DNA from 3 places in the Janthinobacterium rivuli genome. Region 2 is predicted to be linked to each of the others. Evidence: predicted binding sites of a transcription regulator. Region 2 holds the regulator's gene; each other region holds the start of a gene.
What was found. Region 2 encodes NrdR, which represses ribonucleotide reductase genes. Its sites were predicted from a motif close to CACNANATNTNGTG; they were not measured.
Positions count from the first base shown of each region.

Region 1 (2,265 bases), 560 kb from region 2:
TGATGGGCGTAGCGCACGCCCTCGGCGATGGCCTTCTCGTCGAAATTGAGGCCGGCGAAATTGCGCGCATTGGTGGCGTCGCGAAAGCCCAGGTAGACGGTGTCGGCGCCATTGTCGACGGCCGCTTTCAAGGCAGGCAGGCTGCCGGCGGGGCAGACCAGTTCCAGCGGTCCGGCCACGCGGGTGGCGGTGGTTGAATCAAGCATCATGATATTCACAGTCCTGTATCGGCTCAGGGTGCAGACTATAGCCCCGCCCATGCCGCCCAGTCCTTGACGCAGGTGAAGGAATGCATGCATGGCTGGCGCGCGTTCAACTTGCTTGACCTGGCTGTAAAATGCCCCACTTTTCACCCTCGTCGATTGACCGCCATGACCCGCAAACCGCTGCTGATTTTCCTGCTTACCTTGTTCCTCACCGCGCTGCAAGTGCAGTGGGCCGGCCCGGCCGATGGCTATGACGCAGGGACCATCTCCGTGCTGTCGCCCGAAGTGCTGGGCGCGTATCCGGGCGTGCTGCTGCTGTTCCTGCTGGCCGTGTTCGCGCGCCGCCAATTGCCGCTGCTGCGCCAGGCCGCCATCTGCACGGGCCTGCTGGCCATCTACTGGCTGCTGGCGAACTACGTGACGTTCGACGCACGCGTGGCCAGCTGGAGCACCTACTCGCCGCTGGAAATCTGGGCGCACGTGCTGCCCGCCTCCGTCGCCAGCATCGCCGCCTGCGGCGCCGCGTTCTTTTGCGCGAGCTGGCTGATCCTGCGCGAAACGCGCTGGAACAAAACCGGCTGAGGTAGTTTTTTCACCTGCATCAAGGATTCGTCACGCAACTGCACGCCACCTTTGACGACACTACATTTAGTATATAACCTTCATAAAAACACCGCATGTTGTGTTTATTGGAGGTTTCATGACGACGAATGCAGTTTCCCCCACACGCGGCCAGGTCGATGTCGCCGCGTCCATCAATGAATACCTGGACCGGCGCGACTGGCGTGTCAACGCCAATGCCAACCAGGGCTACTCGCTGGGTGGCCTGATACTCAACGTGTCGGGCAAGGTCATCGCCAACTACTGGCTGGACCAGGTGTATCCGCCGGAAGTGGGCGCGGCGCACCGCGAAGCGGCGCTGCACATCCACGACCTCGACATGCTGGCCGGCTATTGCGCCGGCTGGTCGCTGCGCACCCTGCTGCACGAAGGCTTGAATGGCGTGCCGGGCAAGATCGAATCGGGCCCGCCGAAGCACATGTCGAGCGCCATCGGCCAGATCGTCAATTTCCTCGGCACCTTGCAAAACGAGTGGGCCGGCGCGCAGGCGTTCAGCTCCTTCGACACTTACATGGCGCCCTACATCCGCAAGGACAGCCTGCGCTACGAAGACGTGCGCCAGTACATGCAGGAGCTGATCTTCAACCTCAACGTGCCATCGCGCTGGGGCACGCAGACGCCGTTCACCAACCTCACGTTCGACTGGGTCTGCCCGGACGACCTGCGCGAGCAGATTCCCGTCATCGCCGGCCAGGAGATGGACTTCAGCTATGGCGAGCTGCAGGCGGAGATGGACATGATCAACCGCGCCTACATCGAGATCATGATGGCGGGCGACGCCAAGGGCCGGGTCTTCACCTTCCCCATCCCCACCTATAACATCACCGAGGATTTCGACTGGCATAGCGAAAACGCGGAACGCCTGTTCGAGATGACGGCCCGCTACGGCCTGCCCTACTTCCAGAACTTCATCAATTCGGAACTCAAGCCGAACATGATACGTTCCATGTGCTGCCGCTTGCAGCTGGACTTGCGCGAACTGCTCAAAAGGGGCAATGGCCTATTCGGTTCCGCCGAGCAGACCGGTTCCCTGGGCGTGGTGACGATCAACTGCGCGCGCCTGGGCCACTTGTGGCGCGGCGACGAGCCAGCGTTGCTGGCCGACCTGGACCGCCTGCTGGAACTGGGCAAGGCCAGCCTGGAAATCAAGCGCCGCACCATCGAGGAACTGATGCAGCAAGGCCTGTTCCCGTACACGAAGCGTTACCTGGGCACCTTGCGCAATCACTTTTCCACCCTGGGCGTGAACGGCATCAACGAGATGATCCGCAATTTCAGCGGCGACGCTTACGACATCACGTCCGCCGAGGGCCATGCGCTGGCGATACGCCTGCTCGACCACGTGCGCGCCCGCATGGTGCAATTCCAGGAAGAGACGGGCCATATGTACAACCTGGAAGCGACGCCGGCCGAAGGCACGACGTACCGCTTCGCCCGC
Region 1 is NZ_CP121464.1:2,623,408-2,625,672, reverse strand. Features, by position in the region: gene ubiU (ubiquinone anaerobic biosynthesis protein UbiU) at 1-209, opposite strand, end outside; gene P9875_RS12040 (hypothetical protein) at 372-788, shown strand; gene P9875_RS12035 (ribonucleoside triphosphate reductase) at 907-2,265, shown strand, end outside.
Region 1: the regulator NrdR is predicted to act here: its motif matches at 847-860, upstream of P9875_RS12035 (ribonucleoside triphosphate reductase).

Region 2 (2,265 bases):
GACGAATAAATATGCTGAAGGCTATCCAGGCAAGCGCTACTACGGTGGCTGCGAATACGTCGACGTGGCCGAGCAACTGGCCATCGACCGTGTCAAGCAATTGTTCGGCGCCGAATGCGCGAACGTGCAGCCGAACTCCGGTTCGCAGGCGAACCAGGGCGTGTTCTTCGCCATGTTGAAACCAGGCGACCTGATCATGGGTATGTCGCTGGCCGAAGGCGGCCACCTGACCCACGGCATGCCGCTGAACATGTCCGGCAAATGGTTTGACGTCGTCTCCTACGGCTTGACGGCGGAAGAAGACATCGACTACGAGGCGATGGAACGCCTGGCCCGCGAACGCAAGCCAAAACTGATCATCGCCGGCGCGTCGGCGTTCTCGAAAAAGATCGACTTCGAACGCTTCGGCAAGATCGCCAAGGAAGTTGGCGCCTACTTCATGGTCGACATGGCCCACTACGCCGGCCTGATCGCCGCCGGCCTGTACCCGAACCCGGTGCCGTTCGCCGACTTCGTCACTTCGACCACGCACAAATCGTTGCGCGGCCCGCGCGGCGGCATCATCCTGATGAAGGCCGAACACGAAAAAGCCATCAACTCGGCCATCTTCCCTGGCATCCAGGGCGGCCCGCTGATGCACGTGATCGCCGGCAAAGCTGTCGCCTTCAAGGAAGCGCTGAGCCCTGAATTCGTCGAATACCAGAAGCAAGTGATCAAGAACGCCGACGTGCTGGCGAAAACCCTGATCAAGCGCGGCCTGCGCATTGTTTCCGGCGGCACCGAATCGCACGTCATGCTGGTCGACCTGCGCGCCAAGAACCTGACGGGCAAGGAAGCCGAAGCCATCCTCGGTTCCGCGCACATCACCTGCAACAAGAACGGCATCCCGAACGACCCGCAAAAACCTTTCGTCACCTCGGGCATCCGCCTGGGCAGCCCGGCGATGACGACGCGCGGTTTCAAGGAAGCGCAAGCGGAAGAAGTGGGCAACCTGATCGCCGACGTGCTGGACAATCCGCATGACGCCGCCACCATCGAGCGCGTGAAAGCGGCCGTGAAAGTGCTGGCCGACGCGCACCCTGTGTACGCTGCATAATTATTTGTCCAGAATGTGTCATACGGAGTAAGATTCTGTATGACACATTCCTTCGTGCCCAAGGGCGCCCGGAGTGATTCGGGCGCCCTTTGTACAAGAGCGGCGATTTCCCGTAATTATTACTATAAAGTTGTAGCCAGCCCATGAAATGTCCATTTTGCCAGCACGGCGACACCCAGGTTCTCGATACGCGCGTATCGGAGGAAGGGGATGCCATTCGGCGCCGCCGCCGCTGCGGCAAATGCGACAAGCGTTTTACCACTTACGAGCGCATTGAACTTATCATGCCGGCCGTCGTCAAAAAGAATGGCAGCCGGACGGAGTTCGCTGCGGATAAGTTGCGCGGCAGTTTGATGCTGGCCTTGCGCAAGCGTCCCGTCGCGGCCGCCTCCGTGGATACGGCCATCGCCTCCATCCAGGAAAAACTGCTCACCAGCGGCTTGCGCGAAGTCGATTCCGGCTATATCGGCGAACTCGTCATGCAGGAATTGAAGCGCCTGGACAAGATCGCCTACATCCGCTTCGCCTCCGTCTACAAGAACTTCGAAGACCTGGCCGAATTCCAGGACGCGATCGCCGAAGTGGGGCAGGCGCGCAAGCCCTGACGTTCTGCTTCTTGCTCGCCTTCTTGCTCACCACGCCAAGGTTCGCCTGGCAAGCGGCCTGATCAACACCAACGCTGTTCTTCTCACCTTATCGCCGTGCTGTTTGCGCTAGCGCAGACACGGCTTTTTGCGCACGCCTATCTTGTAGCTGGGCCGCCTGTTCTTGCGACTCTGTCTGCGGAAGGGAGTAGCGCATGGGCAAGGGCGGTCGCACTATGTTTCCTGCGGGTGGCAGCAGCCTCGTCGAGGTGCTGGTGTCGCTGCTGCTGTTGGCGCTGGGTCTGCTCGGTGCCAGCATTTTGCAACTGAACTCCCTGCGCGCGCGCCATGAGTCGGCACTGTTGTCGGCGGGCGTGCAACTGGCCGCCGGCATGGCCGAACGCATGCGCGCGAACAGCGTGCTCATGCATGGCCCGGATACGGGCAACCCCTACCTGAACGTGGCATACACGGCGGCGGACGGCGCGGAAGCGGGCGGCGGCGCGCCCGACTGCCTCGGCGTTGCCGCCTGCAGCGCGGCCGAACTGGCGCAATTCGATATCGCCGAATGGCAGCAGCGGCTGC
Region 2 is NZ_CP121464.1:2,063,180-2,065,444, forward strand. Features, by position in the region: gene glyA (serine hydroxymethyltransferase) at 1-1,096, shown strand, start outside; gene nrdR (transcriptional regulator NrdR) at 1,240-1,701, shown strand; gene pilV (type IV pilus modification protein PilV) at 1,917-2,265, shown strand, end outside.

Region 3 (2,265 bases), 2.6 Mb from region 2:
ATGTCGTGCGTGCGGCGGCGGTCGTCGCCCGTGTTCTTGCGCAGGTCGAGGAATTCCTCGATGTCCATGTGCCAGGTTTCCAGGTAGGCGCAGACGGCGCCCTTGCGCTTGCCGCCCTGGTTGACTGCCACGGCCGTGTCATTGACCACTTTCAGGAACGGCACCACGCCTTGCGACTTGCCGTTGGTGCCCTTGATGTGGGCGCCCAGGGCGCGCACTGGCGTCCAGTCGTTGCCCAGGCCGCCGGCGAACTTGGCCAGCAATGCGTTGTCCTTGATGGCGTCGTAGATGCCTTCCAGGTCATCCGAGACGGTGCTCAGGTAGCACGACGACAGCTGCGAGCGCAGGGTGCCCGAGTTGAACAGGGTCGGGGTCGAGCTCATGAAGTCGAACGAGGACAGCAGGCTGTAGAACTCGATGGCGCGCGCTTCGCGGTCCGCTTCGTTCAGCGCCAGGCCCATGGCCACGCGCATGTAGAACGCTTGCGGCATTTCGATGCGCACGTCCTGGATGTGCAGGAAGTAGCGGTCGTACAGGGTTTGCAGGCCGATGTAGCCGAACTGCAAGTCGCGGTCGGCGACGATGGCTTTGGCCAGGCGCTCCAGGTCGAAACTGGCAAGTACCGGGTTCAGCAGCTCGGCGGCGATACCCTTGGCGATGTATTGCGGGAAATATGTCAGGTATTCGGCGGCAGCGGCCGCTTGCGGCACTTCCTTGCCGAACACTTCCTTGCGCACCGTGTGCAGCAGGATGCGGGCCGTGACCTGGCTGTAGGCCGGGTCTTTTTCCATCAGCGCGCGCGCCGCCAGGATGGCCGACTTGTGCAGCTCTTCGACAGGCACGCCGTCGTACAGGTTTTTCACCGTTTCAGCCAGGATGGCGTCGGCATCGACGTGCTTTTCCAGGCCGGCGCAGGCGGCGTTGATCAGGTCGCGTACTTCCTGCATGTCCAGCAGGCGGCGCACGCCGTTGTCGGTGACGTTCAGCTGGGGCGCGGTCACTTGCGCGGAAGCGCCCAGCGCTTCCTTCTGCAGGCGGCGCTCTTCCATGTGCTTGGCGCGGTACAGCACGTAGGCACGCGCCACGTCGTGCTCGCCCGAACGCATCAGCGACAGTTCCACCTGGTCTTGCACGTCTTCGATATGGAAGGTGCCGCCGCCCGGATGGCGGCGCACCAGCGCGGCGACGACGCCGTCGGTCAGCTGTTCCACCAGTTCGCGGATGCGTGCCGAGGCTGCGCCCTGGCCGCCGTTAACGGCCAAAAACGCCTTGGTCATGGCGATGGCGATCTTCGAAGGCTCAAATGCCACCACCGCGCCGTTGCGGCGGATGATGCGATAGTCGCCCAATGCCGCGCCCGTGCTCGCCACGCTGTTGGCCGCGCCTGGCGCTGGCGATACTGGCGTTGGATGGATGGAAATATCTTGTGGTGATTGCATTGAAGCTCCCGTTGTCAGCTAAAGTCAGCCTGCAGTTTTGCTGCCGCGTGTGTTGTTGAATAGAACGCCCGATGGTCAGGGTTTCTTCAGGTATTTGTTGCTAAATAGTAAATTAATAATGCATAAAACAGTGTCAGAATCCATCTCGCCACACCGCACTGCCCGGCTGGCGCGAAACACGATCAAGGGTGGTGAACCGCCAGTTCCAGTGCTTTATCAGCAATCCGGGTAGCTTTGACAATAATTCTGAAAACGTCTGTGATGGCACTACATATAGTCTTTACGTCCAACTTCTGCACTAATTGTAGTGCCCATCGAAGGGCGATGCAATAGTTTTCCGGCATCCGTCGGCGTAATTTTTTGTATTTTCATATACGATTTCGGTTGACTTTTCAGGGTATGGATGGAAAGCCCAATCCCCGCGAAGTAAGCGCTAACGCAGGCTGCCCGCGCAAGGTTTCCAACCAGCACTCTTGGTAAAAAGACCAGTCGAAAAATGGCCCCGGATCCGTCTTCCTTCCCGGCGCGATATGCTCGTGGCCGCGCACCTGCGACAAGCCGTAGCGCGCCACCAGCGCCGCCGTCAACGCCGCCAGCACATGGTATTGCCGCCGCTGGAAGGGTACATCGTCCGCGCCTTCCATTTCGATACCGATGGAATAGCCATTGCACTGCGGGCGTCCTTCGAAGGTGGACGCGCCCGCATGCCAGGCACGTTGATCAGCAGAAACATATTGCAGCAGCGCACCATCGCGCCGCACAAAAAAGTGCGCCGACACCTGCAAGCCACGCAGGTCGGCGAAAGAAGGATCGGCATTATAATCTA
Region 3 is NZ_CP121464.1:5,775,411-5,777,675, forward strand. Features, by position in the region: gene P9875_RS26225 (ribonucleoside-diphosphate reductase subunit alpha) at 1-1,439, opposite strand, end outside; gene ampD (1,6-anhydro-N-acetylmuramyl-L-alanine amidase AmpD) at 1,832-2,265, opposite strand, start outside.
Region 3: the regulator NrdR is predicted to act here: its motif matches at 1,705-1,718, upstream of P9875_RS26225 (ribonucleoside-diphosphate reductase subunit alpha).